Regions from separate parts of the Microbacterium sp. CFBP 8801 genome, predicted to be linked through region 3. Evidence: predicted binding sites of a transcription regulator. Region 3 holds the regulator's gene; each other region holds the start of a gene.
What was found. The regulator HrcA, encoded in region 3, represses chaperone genes, less so after heat shock. The targets are predictions, from matches to a motif close to TTNGCACTCGNNNNNNNCGAGTGCNAA.

Region 1 (5,618 bases), on a different contig from region 3:
GGAAGTCGGCGCACTCCGTGACGTCTCAGCGCACGCGGGGCCGCGCGGCACCATAGACGCCGCACCGACACCGCGCTATCCCCGCCGCCGGTGCCCCGAACCGTGTCTACAGTGAGGCATGACCGCGCGCATCCTCTCGATCGGCACGGCCCTGCCCGAGACCCGCGTCGAGCAATCGGCCCTGCGCGACCTCTTCGCCGCGCAGCCCGGGTTCGACCGCAAGGGCCAACGCCTGGTGGGTGCGGCCTTCGATGCCGCCGCCATCGACACCCGCCACGTCGTGCTGCCGCAGCTCGCCGGCGGCACCGGGGGCGGGCTCGGCGTCCGTGACGGCGACACGCTGCTCATGCCGTCCACGGGAGCCCGCAACGCGGAGTACCGCCGCACCGCACCCGCCCTGTTCGCCGAGGCGTCGCGCGCCGCGATCGAGGGTTCGGGGCGGACGCCGGATGCCATCACGCACGTCGTGACCGTCTCGTGCACCGGCATGTTCGCGCCGGGTCCCGACTACCACCTCGTGCGCGACCTCGGCCTGCCGACCTCGGCCGAGCGGTACCACCTCGGTTTCATCGGATGCGCGGCGGCGATCCCCGCGCTGCGGCTCGCGGCGCGGATCGTGACCGCCGACCCCGACGCCGTCGTGCTCGTGGCGTGCGCCGAACTGTGCTCGCTGCACTGGCAGACCTCGTCGCACCCCGACCAGATCGTCGCAGCCTCGGTGTTCGCCGACGGCGCGGCGGCCGCGGTCGTGGCATCCGGAGACTCGTCGCACCCCGGCCTCGACCTCGACGACTTCGCCACCCACGTCACCGACGAGGGCGAGAAGGACATGGCCTGGACGGTGGGCGACTCCGGGTTCGAGATGACCCTCACCCCCGAGGTGCCGCGCATCATCGGGCGCGAGATCACCGGCATCGCCGCCGACGTGCTGGGCGACCTGCGCGACGTCGACGCGTGGGCCGTGCATCCCGGCGGCCGCAGCATCCTCGACCGGGTCGAGAGTGCTCTCGGCCTGGATGCCGCCGCCCTGGCGCCCTCGCGGGAGGTGCTGCGCGCGCACGGCAACATGTCGAGTGCGACCCTGCTGTTCATCCTGCGCGACCTGCTGGCCGACGTCGCGCACCCCGACGGGGAGCGGATCGCCGCCCTGGCCTTCGGCCCCGGCCTGACGGTCGAGGCGGCGCGTCTGACGCTGCGCCGCCCGTGAGCGCCGCGCGAGGCCCCGCCACCAGCGACGGAGCGACCGGCCTCTGGCGCAGCCTCGCCCGACGCGATGCGGCGCTCACCGAGCTGATGGACGACCCCGACTGCGACCCGCGCGCCCTGGCGGCGACGTATCGGCGGTTCGACGTCGTGAACCGCCTGGTCTCGGCCTGGGGGCACGTGTACCGCTCGCGCGTCCGCCCGCAGTTGCAGGCGCTCGGCCGCCCCGCCCGCGCGCTCGACCTGGGGTGCGGCGGCGGCGACGTCGCCGTCCGTCTGGCGGGCCTGGCCGCGCGCGACGGGTTCGACGTCGAGTGGACCGGCGCCGATCCCGACCCCCGCGCCATCGCCTCGGCCCGCGCGCGCGAACGACCGGGCGTGCGGTTCGTGGCCCAGGACTCGGGCGCCCTGCGCGCCGCGGGCGAACGCTACGACCTGGTCGTGTCGAACCACGTGCTGCACCACCTCGACGCCGCCGCCCTGGCGACGTTCGCCGAGGACTCGCTCGCCCTCTCGAGCGGTCGGGTGCTGCACGCCGACATCGCCCGAGGCCGACTCGCGTACGCCCTGTACGCCGCGGGGATCGCCCCGCTGTCGGCCGGCACGTTTCTGCGCGTCGACGGACTGCGCTCGATCCGCCGCAGCTATCGCGCCCCCGAGCTGGCCGCCGCGCTCGGAACACCCTGGCGGGTCGAGACGCCGGCGCCCTTCCGTGTTCTCGCCGTGGCCGAGGGGCGGGCGGAGCGTGCCTGAGGTGCTGGTGGTCGGAGCCGGACCCGTCGGTCTCGCCCTGGCGGCCGACCTGCGGGTGCGCGGGGTCGACGTCGAGATCGTCGAGAAGCGCGCCGGCACCGGATCAGGGTCGCGGGCCATCGGCATCCACTCCCCCGCTCTCGCCCTCCTCGAGGCGTCGGGCGCGACCGAGGCCCTGCTGGCGCGCGCCGAGAGGATCGTCCGCGGCGAGGCGCGGGCCGACGGCCGGCTGCTCGCGGCGATCCGCTTCGATCGCCTGCGGGCGCGTCATCCGTACGTCGCCGCCCTCCCCCAGGCCGACACGATGGAGGTTCTGACCGGCCTCGCGCCGCGCGTGCGTCGGGGGGTCGCGATGACCGCCGTGCACGACGACGGTCAAGGCGTACGCGTGCGCGCCACCGGTCCGCGCGGTGACGAGGAGATCCGCGCCCGCGTCGTCGTCGTGGCCTCGGGATGGGCGGGCCGCGACCTCGCGTACCGCCCCGGCGCCGTTCGGACGCACCACTACCCCGACCGCTACGTCATGGCCGACGTCGTCGCTCCCGGCGGTCCCGTCGCCCGGGTGCACCTGGAACGCCAGGGCGTGCTGGAGTCGTTCCCGCTGCCCGGCGGACGCCGCCGGCTGGTGGCGTGGGCGGGCACCGACGAGGTGGCGGATGCCGTCGGCACCCTCGAGCGGGCCGTCGCCGAGCGCGCGGGGCTCGAGGTCGACATCGCCGAGGCGACGACGTTCCGCGTGCGGCGCGCCGTGGCTCCGGCGCTGCGGCGCGGCCGCGTCGTGGTGGTCGGCGACGCCGCCCACGAGGTGAGCCCCATCGGCGGTCAGGGGATGAACCTCGGGCTGCTCGACGCCCTCACGCTGGCCCCGCTGCTGCCCGGGTGGGTGCGGACGGGCGAGGCCGTCGGCCTCGGACGATGGGAGACCGACCGTCTGGCCTCGGCGCGGCACGCGGCGCGCCTGGCCTGGCTCAACACGCTGCTCGGGCGAGCCACGGGCCCGCTCGCCCACCCCCTGCGCACCGGGGCGCTGCGCACCATGCTGCGGGGGGCGGGGGGCGCGCTGTTCACGCGCGCGTACGCCATGCGACTGGATCGCGCCGCCCGCGACTGACGAGCCGCCCGGGCGGGAGGAGTCAGGTCACGACGAGTTGAGCGGCGAGCAGCAGCGCCGCCAGCATCGTGAGCTGGAACACCGCGCGTCCGGGCGCGCGCACGAGCACGAGCACCACGGCCGTGGCCGCCACCGCGATGACGGCGGCGAAGAAGATCGCGCCGAGCACCGTGGCATCCGTGCCGATCAGCACCGCCACCGCTCCGGCGACGACGCCGACCGCCGCGAGCACCACCGAGACCCGCGCACCGAGGCGGTGCGGAAGGCCCCGCACGCCCGTGCGCCGATCGTCGTCGAGGTCGCGAACGACGTTGGTCAGATGCACGGCCGCGCCGAGGGCGGCGCCCGCGAGCGACGCCCACGGGGCAGCCAGCGCGGGAGAGGCGAGGGACAGCGTCGCGAACGACGGGAAGAGCCCGAAACTCAGCACGAACGGCACGATCGACGCCGGCGTCGACTTCAGCCCGGCGTTGTAGGCCCACGCCGAGGCCAGGGCCACCGCGTGCGCGGCGACGAGTCCGGGGCCGAGCGGCACCGACAGGAGCACGGCGAGGAGCGCGGACGCCACGGCCACCCCGAGCGCACGTTCCGGAGTGATCGCTCCCCCGACGATGGGCTTGTCCGAGCGGCCGACGGCGGCGTCGCGCGCGCCGTCGATCGCGTCGTTCGACAGGCCCACCGACACCTGCCCGGCGAACACGGCCACCACCAGCAGCGCGAGTCGCCCGGGCTCGACCCCGGCGGCGAGGCCGAGGGCCAGCGACAGAACGGTCACGACCAGGGTCGGCCCCGGGTGGGTCGCGCCCCACAGCGCCCGCACGAGGGGCGGCTTCGCCGCGGCATCCATCACCCGATGACGCTACCGCGGCTGCGCACCCGGGCGGTCGACCCGCCCGGGCGCCTCACCACCACCACGTTGAGCGTCCAGGACACGCCGCCGAGACCGGCCCCGGCACGGCGCGTCTTGGACACTCGACGGTCTTGGCACTCTCCTATCGAGAGTGCTAATCTGCTGCCACGTTGAGCGCACAAGGCTCAACTTCATCGAACTCCGGATGCCGATATCCGGACCGACCGAAAAGGAGAACCGACCATGGCCACTTACGACCCCTTCCGCGACCTCGACCGCCTCGCGTCGACCCTTCTCGACGCCCGTCGCGGGGGCGGACCGCGCCGGATGCCGATGGACCTCTACCGCGACGGCGACCACTACGTGCTCTCGGCCGACCTTCCCGGGGTCGACCCGGGCTCGGTCGACATCGACGTCGACGGTCAGCTGCTGACCATCCGCGCCGAACGCACCCTCGCCACCGGCGACGACGTCAAGTGGATCACCCGCGAGCGCGAGACGGCCACCTTCGTCCGCCAGCTCAACCTCGGCCAGGGCATCGACACCGACGGCATCAGCGCCGCCTACCGCAACGGGGTGCTGTCGGTCACGATCCCGGTGAACGAGAAGGCGAAGCCGCGCCGCATCGCGGTGGCCACCGACGACCACGACGGCGTCATCCGCGCGCACGAGAGCGAACCGCAGCTCATCGAGCAGTAATCCATCGCGAAGAGAGGGGTCGGCCCGAACGGACCGACCCCTCTCTTCGCGCGTCGCTCAGAGGTCTTCGGGCGCCAGGTCGCCCTGGCCCTCTTCGCCGAGCTCGACGACGCCCGGGTCCTGACCCTGCGAGTCGGTGCCGGTGGACCCGGGGTGGATGTCGTCGAACGGGATGTCGGTGTCGTCGGCGGCGATCTCGGCCGGGTCTGCGCCCGTCGCGGTCGCGGGGGCGATGTCCTGCGGGTCGACGCCCTCGTCGAGGGCCGTCGTGGCATCCCACTCCGCCTGGGCGGGGTCGAGCGCGGGGTCGGGCTCGATCGAGGTGTCGCCGTCGCGCAGGGGCTGCACGCCCGCGATGCCGACGTCGGCGGCGGGGGTCGACGAGTCGGCGGGGGACGGGTCGATCGAGGCGTCGCTCATGAGGATCCTTTCGTCGAACGCACCGGGGTGCGTCACCGCTGATCGGCGGTGCCTCCATCCAACGATGCCGACGCGGCCGCGCCCCGCCCCTTGACAGGCCCGGCCCGCGCACGGACCACGCGCTTCGACGGGTGCGCCCCCGCTCCGGCGCGGGAGAAGCGCTCCTGCCGACGGCGAGCCCTCTTCGTCGTTCCCCAGCGCCCGGGTCATCCGCCCGACCGACGCTGTCAACCGGGTGGTATCCCGCTGCCGATGACGACACGGTGAGGGAGACGAGAGGATCCCCCATGAACGACTCGAGCCGCACCGTCGCTCGCGCCGACACCCCCCGCATCGTGATCATCGGCGGGGGCAACGCCGGACTGTCGGTGGCCGGACGCCTCCACCGGGCCCGCGCCGGAGACATCACCGTGATCGAGCCGCGGACGCAGCACGTCTTCGCGCCCCTCCAGTCGCACATCGCGGGAGGCGCGGCACGGGCCAGCGAGGCCGTCCGCGCGCAGGCCGACGTGATCCCCCCGGGCACCCGCTGGCTGCGCGACGAGGTCTTCACGGTGGATGCCGCGGCCCGCCGCGTGCATC
Region 2 (5,618 bases), on a different contig from region 3:
CCGAGGCGGGCGTGACGCTCGCCGACCTCGACGCCGTCGCCGTCACGAGCGGTCCCGGCCTCGCCGGTGCGTTGATGGTCGGGGTGGGGGCCGCGAAGGGCCTCGCCGTCGCCCTCGACAAGCCGCTCTACGCCGTGAACCACCTGGTCGGTCACATCGCCGCCGACATCCTCGACGCCGACGCCGCCGAACTCGAATACCCCACCGTCGCCCTGCTCGTCAGCGGGGGGCACACCTCGTTGCTGCTCGTGCGCGACCTCACCAGCGACGTCGAACTGCTCGGCGAGACCATGGACGACGCCGCGGGCGAGGCGTTCGACAAGGTCGCCCGACTGCTGAAGCTGCCCTACCCCGGCGGCCCCGAGATCGACAGGGCGGCAGCCTCGGGCGATCCCACCGCGATCCGGTTCCCCCGGGGAATGTCGCGCGCCTCCGACATGGCATCCCACCGCTACGACTTCTCGTTCTCGGGCCTCAAGACCGCCGTCGCCCGCTGGGTCGAACAGCACGAGGCCGCGGGGCAGCCGGTGCCCGTCGCCGACGTCGCGGCGTCGTTCCGCGAAGCCGTCGTCGACGTGCTCGTGACCAAGGCCCTCGACGCGTGTGCGCGCCACGACGTCCCGCGCCTGCTGCTGGGCGGCGGGGTCATCGCCAACAAGCGCCTGCGCGACGTCGCCCTCGAGCGCGCGGCGGCGGCGGGCGTGGCCGTGCGCATCCCGCCGTTGAGCCTGTGCACCGACAACGGCGCGATGATCGCCGCCCTCGCCGCGGAGCTCATCTCGTCGGGGCGCCGGCCCTCGACCCTGGCGTTCGGCGCCGACTCCACGCTGCCGGTGACCGAGATCCAGGTCGCCGAGGATCCCGATGCCGAGGCCCCCGGGCCGGGCTCCGGACGCGTCGCATGAGCGAGGCGGCCCCGCCGACGCGGCGCGCGCGCAAGGTCGCCGAGAGCGTCGAGCCCGCCGACGACCTGCGCGCCGCCATCACCCAGGCGGCGGCGTCCGCTCGGCGCGACGACGAGGGCGACCCGGAGCGCCTGCCCACGGCGCAGCTCGAGATGGCCGCCTTCGGCGATCACGTCATCCCCTACGTCCCGCCGGCGCCGCCCACCCCGCGGTCCCTGGCGCCGTGGTCCCTCGGCGTCTCGATCCTCGCCCTCGGGGCGGCCCTGTTCACCGGCTGGTTCCTCCCGCTCGGAGCGCTCGCGGCGATCATCGCCATCGTGTCGCTGCGCCGCGAGCACGACAGCCGTCGCGTCGCGGTGTGGGCCCTCGCGCTGGCGCTGACGTCGGTGGCGTTCAGCGCCGGGTGGTTGATCTGGGGGTTCTCGCAGCTCGCCGTCGTGTGACGACCGGGCTCACACCCGATCGGCCAGCAGCGCGAGGCGCTTCGAGCCGATGCGGGTGAGCAGCAGGGTCGCCGACGCGTCGCCGCGCAGCGACAGCTTCTTGCGCAGCACGGCGGGGTCGACGTCGACGCCGCGCTTCTTGATCTCCAGGGTGCCGATGCCGCGCGCACGCAGGGCCTGGGCGAGCTTCTTCGGGTCGGCCGGGAGTTCCTCCCGCACGCGGAACGACGATACGAACGGACTCGTGAGGGCGGCGTCCGACGTGAGGTAGGCGATGCCGGGCGCGAGCATGCCCGCCTGCAGCGCGCGGGCGACCTCGCCGATCAGCCGGGCGCGGATGATCGCCCCGTCGGGTTCGTGCACGAAGGCACCCAGCTCGCGCTGCTCGACGTCGGGGGAGTCGGCGGGGGCGGTGAGCTCCCAGGCGTCGGTGCCGCGCACGACGAGGGCCGCACGACGCACGTTCTCGCGGGCCAGCACTCCCGACCACAGCACCAGTTCGATGGTCGACCCGTCGGCGCTGATCCACTGCGCTTCGACGTCGTCGGGAATCCGCCCGCGATCGAAGCCCGGGCCGAGCTTCACACCCCCGGGCGTGCTCTCGAGCAGAGCGAAGACCCACTCGAGCGAGGGCGACCATTCGCTCGACGACACCTGCCGCGTTTCGGAGTGCCCGGCCGTGCGGCGCGCCGGGTCGAGCCAGACGGCATCCGTCTGATCGAGGTCGGTGTCTTCGGCGCGGCCGTGCGCGACGGTCACGGTCTCACCGAAGGGGGCGAGGTTGTACGCGGCGATCGCGGCCGTCACCTCGTCGGCGTCGACGGCGTGCACCCGGATGCCGAGCCCCGCCAGTCCGAGGGCGTCGCCGCCGATGCCGCAGCCGAGGTCGGCGACGCGGTCGAGACCGGCGGCGCGGAAGCGTCCGGCGTGGCGGGCGGCGATCGACAGGCGCGTCGCCTGCTCGAGGCCGGCGCGGGTGAAGAGCATGCGCTCGGCGAACGGGCCGAACTTGGCCGCTCCGCGCACCCGCAGACGTGCCTGACCGACGACGGCCGACACGAGATCGGGGGAGTGCCCGGCCGCGCGGAGTCGAGAGACGGCTCGGGCCGCGTCGTCGGTGGACTCGATGCCGCCCACCTCGTCGAGCAGGCGGAGGCCGTCGGGCGTCAGCAGGGCGGTGAGCTCGCGGGTATCCACCGATTCAGCCTATGCGGGCGATTGTGTTGGCACTCGCGTTGCGTGAGTGCCAGTGCTTCCCTAGACTCGAATTAGCACTCTCCCCGTGTGAGTGCTGACAAGTCTTCTGTAACGAGAAAGAGGTAGACCGTGTCGGTTTCCATCAAGCCGCTCGAGGACCGCATCGTCATCAAGCAGGTCGAGGCTGAGCAGACCACCGCGAGTGGTCTCGTCATCCCTGACACCGCCAAAGAGAAGCCGCAGGAGGGCGAGGTCGTCGCCGTCGGACCCGGCCGTATCGACGACAACGGCAACCGCGTCCCCCTCGACGTCGCCGTCGGCGACCGCGTGCTCTACAGCAAGTACGGCGGCACCGAGGTCAAGTTCGGCGCCGACGAGTACCTGGTGCTCTCGGCTCGCGACGTGCTGGCGGTCGTCGTCCGCTGATCGCGCAGTCCTGCACGAAGGCCCCGCATGCTCCGGCATGCGGGGCCTTCGTCGTTCCGTCAGCCCCGCGTCGCGAGGTGGCAGGAAAGCGGTGGGGAACGGCGGCTCGCGGCGTCGCCCCGCGCGTAGGCTGAATCGGTGACCCCCGCCGCCCCTCCTGTCTCCGGCGGCAGTACCCGCGGTGCCCTCTACGCCCTCGGTGCCTACCTGTTGTGGGGCGTCCTGCCGCTCTACTTCCTGCAGCTCAAGCCCACCGGCCCGTTCGAGGTCGTGGCGTGGCGGATCCTTCTCGCCTTCGTGTTCTGCCTGGTGCTGCTCACCGTGCTGCGCGCCTGGCGCCCGTTCCTGGCGATCGTGCGGCAACCGCGGCTCATGGCGCTCACCGCCGTGGCCGGCGTGCTCATCTACGTCAACTGGCAGACGTACCTCTACGGTGCCCTCACGAACCACGTCATCGAGACGAGCCTCGGCTACTTCATCAACCCGATCGTGACGGTGTTGCTGGGGGTGCTGGTGCTGCGCGAGCGACTGCGGGTGCTGCCGTGGATCGCGATCGGCATCGCCGTCGCCGCGGTCGTCGTCATCGTGGTGGGCTACGGCACCTTCCCGTGGATCGCGCTGACGCTGGCCTTCTCGTTCGGCTTCTACGGTCTGGTCAAGAAGCAGATCGGGCCCTCGGTCGATGCGGTGAGCGGCCTGACGCTGGAGTCGATGTGGCTGCTGCCCGTCGCCGGTGTGCAGCTGGCCGTCGTCGCGGCGTTCGGCGGTCTCACCCTCGGCACGGCGGGCACGCTGCACACGGTGCTGCTGTTGGCTGCGGGGGTGGTCACGGCCGTGCCGCTGCTGCTGTTCGCCTCGGGCGCCCGTCGCGTGCCCCTCACGGTCATCGGGTTGCTGCAGTTCGTGGCGCCGATCATCCAGTTCGCGATCGGGGTGTGGGTGCTCGGCGAGGCCATGACCCTCGAGCGGTGGATCGGTTTCGCCCTGGTCTGGGTGGCGTTGATCATGCTGAGCGTCGATTCGGTCGTCGCGTCGCGCCGACAGCGCCGCGTCGTCGTCGACGTGGCGGAGCCCGTCTGACCGGCCAGATCATGCGTTTGTCGTCCCTGCCGACATATCTCCTAGTGCACCGTGACGACGCCGTGTGAAACCGTTATGCGGCCGTGATCGCGACGACTCACATCGTTAACGAACGGCAACACGCAGAAAACGCGCGGCGGCTTAGGTTTAGGACACCAGGCGGTCCTCGTGGGCTGCCCAACGTTCATTCACAGCAAGGAGCACTATGAGCGTCATCACACGTACGCGCACTGGCAAGGTCATCGGCGGCATCGCCCTGATCGGTGCCAGCGCGCTCGTCCTCGCCGGTTGCGCCGGTGGCGGCAACGACGCCGCTGCCCCCAGTGCATCATCCGGCGGCGGCGCCGTGTCCACCAAAGACGGGACTTTCCACGTCGGCACCATCCTCCCGGCCACGGGTAACCTCGCCTTCCTCGGCCCGCCCGAGGTCGCGGGTGTCAAGCTCGCGATCCAGGACATCGAAGCCACCGGCGACGCGTTCCCGTTCACGACCGAACTGACCGAGCGCGACTCGGGTGACACCACGACCGACATCGCGACCCAGTCGGCCACCGAGCTCGTCGACGCCGGCGCCGATGTCGTCATCGGTGCGGCTTCGTCGGGCGTGTCCTTCACCTTCGTCGACCAGCTGGTCGACGCGGGCGTCGTGCAGATCTCGCCGGCGAACACCTCGCCGGACTTCACCACCTACGCCGACGACGGGTACTACTGGCGTACCGCCCCGTCCGACGTGCTGCAGGGCCGCGTGCTCGGCAACCTGATGGTCGGTGACGGCGCGGCCAACGTCGGCGTCATCTACATCAACGACCCCTACGGCATCGGCCTCAAGGACAACGCGACCAAGGCCATCGAGGCCGCCGGTGGCGAGGTCTCGGTCGCAGTTCCCTACAACCCGGGTGACACGGTCTTCACGTCGCAGGTCGACCAGGTGCTCGCGTCGCAGCCCGACGCCGTCGCGATCATCGCGTTCGAAGAGACGTCGTCGATCATCCCGCAGCTCGTCAGCACGCAGGGCTTCCCGGCGTCGAAGGTCTACTTCGTCGACGGCAACCTGTCGAACTCGTATGAGTTCGCCGCCGGCACGCTGCAGGGTGCCAAGGGAACGCTTCCCGGAAACCCGGCCGACACGTCGTTCCAGTCGCGTCTGAAAGAGGTCGACCCCGCCCTCACCGACTTCAGCTACGCGCCGGAGTCCTACGACGCCGTCATCGTCGCCGCCCTCGCTGCGGCGCAGGCGAAGGACGACTCGGGTACGGCCATCCGCGACAACATGCAGTCCGTCTCCGAGGGGGGCGAGAAGTGCACGACGTTCGCCGACTGCCTCGCGCTCATCAACGAGGGCACGGACGTCGACTACGACGGCGTCTCCGGCCCGATCACCTTCGACGAGAACGGTGACCCGACCGAGGCGTACATCGGCATCTACCAGTACGGTGCCGACAACAAGTACACCCTGCTGAACACGGAGTTCGGCTCGCTCAACGAGTGACCTGACACCGCACGAGGGCCCGGATCCGCCAGGATCCGGGCCCTTCGGCGTTCGTGCGGGCCGGATCGGTGCCGTGCC
Region 3 (5,618 bases):
GACCTCGGGGTGCTCTATCTCGACGACGCGCAGCAGGCGATCCTGCGGTCCGAGGAGCTGCACCATGGCCACGCCGTCGACCTCGATGCGGTCGACGACGGATTCTTCGGCGGAGTCAGACACCCACGCTCTTTTCGTTCAGGCCACCCGCGAGGACGTGGGCGTGCACATGGAAGACGGTTTGGCCGGCGCCCTCGCCGGTGTTGAAGATCAGCCGGAAGTCGCCGTCGGCATGCTCGGCGGCGACGCTGTTCGCGAGCCCCACGACCTCGGTGAGCAGGTCGGGGTCGCCCGCCGCCAGCTCGACGACGTTGCGGTACTGCTGCGTCTTGGGGATGACGAGCAGGTGCACCGGCGCTTGCGGGGCGATGTCGCGGATCGCGAAGGCGTTCTCGGTCTCGGCGACGATCTCGGCGGGGATCTCGCCCTGCAGGATGCGCGTGAAGATCGACGGTTCGCTCATGGCATCCAGTCTAGTGACGGGCTCCGACACGCAGGTCGGGGGGTGCGGGCTCGACGGGCGAGGTGGTGCGTCGAGCCGCGCGACTTGTGGACGGGGCGTGAACCGTGCACCGGGGCGGTTGTTGTGCGCCCCGGTGCACATTCCGCGCCCCGGACGGGCGGGGCGGGACGTTTCGCGCCCCGGACGGGAGGATCGGAACGCGGCGGGAGGTCACCAGCGCCCGTGCGCCGCCGAGAGCACCGAGATCGCCGCCGCCCCCGCGGTCGAGGTGCGCAGCACCGTGTCGCCCAGGCGCACGAGCCGCGCACCGGCGCCTTCGAGCGCGGAGAGCTCCTCGGGGGCGATCCCGCCCTCGGGCCCGACCACCAGCACCACGTCGCGACCGTCCGAGGCTTCGACGGCGACCGCGGTGAGGCGATCGGATGCCGAGGGCTCGAGCACCAGCACCAGGTCGGTGCCGGCGCGGCGCACGAGGTCGGCCGTGCGGGCGACGCCCTCGACGTCGGGGATCCACGCGCGGTGCGCCTGCTTCGCGGCCTCGCGCACGATGGTGCGCCAGCGGGCCAGACCCTTGTCGGCCTTGGCATCCCAGCGCGAGACGCTCCGCGCCGCCTGCCAGGGAACGATCGCGTCGACGCCGAGTTCGGTCGCCGCCTGCACCGCGAGCTCGTCACGGTCGCCCTTGGCGAGCGCCTGCACGAGCACGAAGCGCGGCGACGGGGCCGGATGCTGCTCACGGCCCGTCACCCGCACGTCGACCTGCTTGGGCGTCGCGGCCGTAACGAAACCTTCCAGCCATGCCCCGCGCCCGTCGCCCAGGGTGACCGCCTCGTCGACGCGCACGCGGCGGACGGCCGCGGCGTGGTGCGCCTCTGCTCCGGTGAGCGTGACGGCATCCCCTGGCTGAGCGGATGCCGCCTCGTCGGTGACGAAGTGCAGCGCCACGGTCAGTGCCGGAAGCGGTCGCGGAACTTCGAGAACATGCCCTGCTGGTGCTCGGCCAGGCGCGGCTGGGGGGCCTTCGTGCGCTTGGCGAACTCCTCGATGAGGGCGCGTTCCTTGTGGTCGAGGCGCGTGGGCGTCACGACGTGCACGCCGACCTTCAGGTCGCCGCGCTGGCTTCCGCGCAGCGGCGTGATGCCGCGGCCCTTGATGGTGAGCACGTCGCCCGACTGCACGCCCGGGCGCACCTCGAGCTCGACGGCTCCATCGAGGGCGTCGATCGTCGTGGTGGTGCCGAGGATGGCATCCGGCATCGACACCTCAAGGGTGGCGAGCAGGTCGTCGCCCTCGCGGCTGAAAGCCTCGTGCGCGTCGACGGTGATCTCGAGGTACAGGTCGCCGTTGGGGCCGCCGGCGGGGCCGACCTCACCCGAACCGGGAAGCTGCAGGCGCAGGCCCGACTCGACGCCGGCGGGGATGTCGACCGACACGGTACGGCGGGCGCGTACGCGCCCTTGCCCCTGGCAGGTGCCGCAGGGGTAGGGGATGGTCGTGCCGTGTCCGTGGCACACGTTGCAGGGCTGGCTGGTGACGACGTTGCCGAGCAGGCTGCGCACCGTGCGCTGCACGTGACCGGAGCCGTGGCAGATGTCGCAGGTGACTTCGCTCGTGCCGGGCTGCGTGCAGGCTCCCTGGCAGGTCTCGCACAGGACGGCGGTGTCGACGTCGAGGTCGCGGTGCGTGCCGAAGACGACGTCGCCGAGATCGAGCGTGACGCGCACGAGGGCGTCCTGCCCGCGCTCGCGACGCGAACGCGGACGCGGTCCACGCCCGCCTCCGCCGCCCTGGGCACCGCCGAAGAACGTCTCGAAGATGTCGCTGAAGCCGCCGAAGCCGGCCGCTCCCCCGCCCCCGCCGAAGGGGTTCTGGTCGCCGCCCATGTCGTAGCGGCGACGCTGCTCGGGGTCGCTGAGCACGTCGTACGCGTGCGTGACCAGCTTGAAGCGTTCGGACGCGTCGTCACCGGGGTTCACGTCGGGGTGCAACTGACGAGCGAGACGGCGGTACGCCTTCTTGATCTCGTCGGCGCTGGCGTCTCGTTCGACGCCGAGGACCTCGTAGTGGTCAGCCACAATCGCCTTCCTGTCCGCGGGTGCGGGGTCGTTCTCGGTGGGGTGCTCGTCAGCGCGCGCTGTCGTCGTCTTCGAGCATCCGGGTCAGATAGTGCGCGACGGCGCGAACCGCCGCGAGGTTGGAGGAGTAGTCCATGCGGGTGGGGCCGAGCAGGCCCACGCGGGCACCGCCCGTCGAGCCGTCGTACCGGCTGGCGAGCACCGAGGCCTCGATGAGTCCGAAGGGTTCGTTCTCGCGGCCGATGCTGGCCGACAAGCCCTTCTCGTCGGCGACCATCTCGGTCATGAGCCGCAGCAGGGTCACCTGCTCCTCGATGGCTTCGAGGAGCGGGTAGATGCTGCCGCGGAAGTCGGACTCGCGCTTGGCGAGGGTCGCCGCCCCAGCCATGACGAGGCGATCCTGACGGAACTCCTCGAGCTCCTCGCCGACGACGCGGAACACGGCGTCGGCGACGGCGTCGAGGGCGATGCCGGGGCGGGGTCCGTCGGCGACGACCGCGGAGACCTGCTGAGCGCAGTCGGCGACGGAGCGCCCGACCAGCACCGCGCCCACGCGGGCACGCAGCTGCACGATGTCGGCCTCGACCGGCTCGGCCGGGACGAGCGCGATCCGCTGCGAGACTCGGCCGGTGTCGGTGACCAGGATGACCAGCACACGCGGACCGCCGAGCGCGACGAGCTCCACGTGCGAGAGGTTGGCGCGCGCGAACGACGGGTACTGCACGATGGCGACCTGGCCGGTCAGCTGCGTCAGGGCACGCACCGTGCGGGCGAGCAGGTCGTCGAGATCACCCGCCTCGTCGAGGAACGAGGTGATCGCGCTGCGCTGCGCGCCCGAGAGCGGGCGCAGTTCGGCGAGGTGATCGACGAACACGCGGTAGCCCTTGTCAGTGGGCACGCGGCCCGACGAGGTGTGGGGGGCGACGATGAGGTCTTCGTCTTCGAGCAGCGCCATGTCGTTGCGGATGGTCGCCGCCGACACACCGAACGCGTGCCGGTCGACGATCGCCTTGCTGCCGACGGGTTCACGCGTGTCGACGTAATCCTGCACGATCGCGCGGAGCACTTGGAGGCCGCGTTCCGACACCATGCGCTGCTCCTCCCCGTCTGGCACTCGACTTGACTGAGTGCCAATTCTACGCCGATCGACGGCGTGCCCCGTCGGGGGCTCGCGGATGCCAGATCCTCCGCGCGTGCGTGCGGCCCCGCCGCGGGATGCGACGGCGCGGATCAGACCGTGAGGGCTCGCACCACGGCATCCGCCAGCAGGCGCCCGCGGCGGGTCAGGACGATGCGGCCCCGGATGGCATCCGCCCCCTCGATGAGCCCGTCGGCGATGAGCGACGCCACGGCCTTGCGGCCCTCGCCGTGCAGCTCGCCGACGGCGAGACCCTCGCGAATGCGGCTGCGCAGCAGCACCGACTCGAGTCGTCGGGCGGTCTCGTCGGGGCGCTCGCGCGCGGCGGCCGGCGACTCGTTCGCCGCGAGGCGCTGGGCATAGGCAGCCGGGTGCTTGACGTTCCACCAGCGCAGCCCCGCGACGTGGCTGTGGGCGCCCGGCCCGAACCCCCACCAGTCCGTGCCGCGCCAATAGGCGAGGTTGTGCCGCGAACGGCGGGCGACGCCGCGCGACCAGTTCGACACCTCGTACCAGTCGTACCCGGCGTCGGCGAGCATCTCGTCGGCCAGCTCGTACATGTCGGCCTGCAGGTCGTCGGACGGCTCCGCGACCGCGCCCGAGCGGATCTGGCGGGCGAGCTTCGTGCCGTCTTCGACGATGAGCGCGTAGGCCGAGATGTGATCGGGAGCGAGCGAGACGGCGGCCTCGAGAGACGCCCGCCAGTCGTCGAGCGACTCCCCCGGTGCGCCGTAGATGAGGTCGAGCGACACGTCGAGCCCGGCGCGGCGGGCCGCGGCGACGGCGGTCGAGACGTTCGCGGGGTCGTGGGTGCGGTCGAGGGCGGCGAGCACGTGCGGGCGGGCCGACTGCATGCCGATCGACACGCGCGTGACGCCCGCCGCGGCCAGCGTCTCGACCACGGCGTCGTCGACGGTGTCGGGATTGGCCTCGACGGTGACCTCGGCCCCCTCGGCGATGCCGAACTCCGCGCGCACGGCGTCGAGCATGCGGGCCAGATCGCCGGGAGGCAGAAGCGTCGGCGTACCCCCGCCGAAGAAGACCGTGGATGCCGTGCGGCGGCCACCCGTGGCATCCATCACCCCGCCCGCCAGGCGCACCTCGGCGGCGAGCGTGTCGGCGAAGTCGTCTTGCCGCGCGCCGCGCAGTTCGCTGGCCGTGTAGGTGTTGAAGTCGCAGTAGCCGCAGCGCACGCGGCAGAACGGCACGTGCAGGTAGACCCCGAAGTCGACCGACGGGTCGATGGTCAGGTCGTCGGGCAGACGACCGTCGGTGGGCGCGGGGTCTCCGAGGGGAAGCGGTCCGCCCATCAGGACGTGTACAGCGGCGAGATCGCGCGCAGGTACCGCGTGAACAGCGCCTTGCGGCGACGACGCACGCGGCTGGTGAGGAGCTTGTAGGACGGCGCGGTGGGGCGGTCGAACGCGCGCACGACGAACCAGACCTCGTCGTTGTCGCGCCACTCGAGCGAGAACAACTCTTCGCCGCTCACGATGGAGTGTCCGACCGTGCCGAGGATGAATCCGACGCGGCGCGGCTCCTCGAACACCGAGATGACCCGCAGCTCGGCGTCGGCGCGGTGGCCATCGACCTTGCCGTGCAGGCGCACGCCCGTTCCGGGGCTGACGAACGGGGTGCCGTCGGCGGCGAAGCGCTGCTCGGCCTCGAGGCGGCTGGGGGCGACGGGAGCGCCCTCGGCGTCGAAGCCGACGCCCGCGTAGCCGGCGCCCGACGCGGGACGCACGTCGGTGATGCTCAGCTCTTCGCTGCGCAGCGGCGCCCACGCGAGCAGCAACTCGCCCGCGGCGACGAAGCGCTCTTCGCCGCTGCCGATACGCCACGCATCTTCGGCGGGCACGGAACGCTCGGGCGGATACTGCATGAGGTCGGGGGCCTGAGTGGCGCCCACCGCCGCGTAGTCGACCGTGTCGTCGGTGAAGTT

Region 1: IFR11_RS09530 (Hsp20/alpha crystallin family protein) is a predicted target of HrcA. The motif match lies at 4,049-4,075, and genes of this name have one in related genera.
Region 2: groES (co-chaperone GroES) is a predicted target of HrcA. The motif match lies at 2,572-2,598, and genes of this name have one in related genera.

Annotation. Positions count from the first base shown of each region.
Region 1 is NZ_JACYNU010000006.1:149,652-155,269, reverse strand. It holds gene IFR11_RS09550 (type III polyketide synthase) at 119-1,207, shown strand; gene IFR11_RS09545 (methyltransferase domain-containing protein) at 1,294-1,956, shown strand; gene IFR11_RS09540 (FAD-dependent monooxygenase) at 1,949-3,067, shown strand; gene IFR11_RS09535 (UbiA family prenyltransferase) at 3,090-3,914, opposite strand; gene IFR11_RS09530 (Hsp20/alpha crystallin family protein) at 4,161-4,616, shown strand; gene IFR11_RS09525 (hypothetical protein) at 4,674-5,036, opposite strand; gene IFR11_RS09520 (NAD(P)/FAD-dependent oxidoreductase) at 5,324-5,618, shown strand, end outside.
Region 2 is NZ_JACYNU010000005.1:82,738-88,355, forward strand. It holds gene tsaD (tRNA (adenosine(37)-N6)-threonylcarbamoyltransferase complex transferase subunit TsaD) at 1-905, shown strand, start outside; gene IFR11_RS07945 (hypothetical protein) at 902-1,348, shown strand; gene IFR11_RS07950 (THUMP-like domain-containing protein) at 1,358-2,545, opposite strand; gene groES (co-chaperone GroES) at 2,675-2,971, shown strand; gene rarD (EamA family transporter RarD) at 3,110-4,051, shown strand; gene IFR11_RS07965 (ABC transporter substrate-binding protein) at 4,257-5,540, shown strand.
Region 3 is NZ_JACYNU010000001.1:376,744-382,361, reverse strand. It holds gene IFR11_RS01855 (PhoH family protein) at 1-66, opposite strand, end outside; gene IFR11_RS01850 (HIT domain-containing protein) at 116-463, opposite strand; gene IFR11_RS01845 (16S rRNA (uracil(1498)-N(3))-methyltransferase) at 674-1,408, opposite strand; gene dnaJ (molecular chaperone DnaJ) at 1,411-2,538, opposite strand; gene hrcA (heat-inducible transcriptional repressor HrcA) at 2,588-3,628, opposite strand; gene hemW (radical SAM family heme chaperone HemW) at 3,769-4,986, opposite strand; gene IFR11_RS01825 (DUF1990 family protein) at 4,986-5,618, opposite strand, start outside.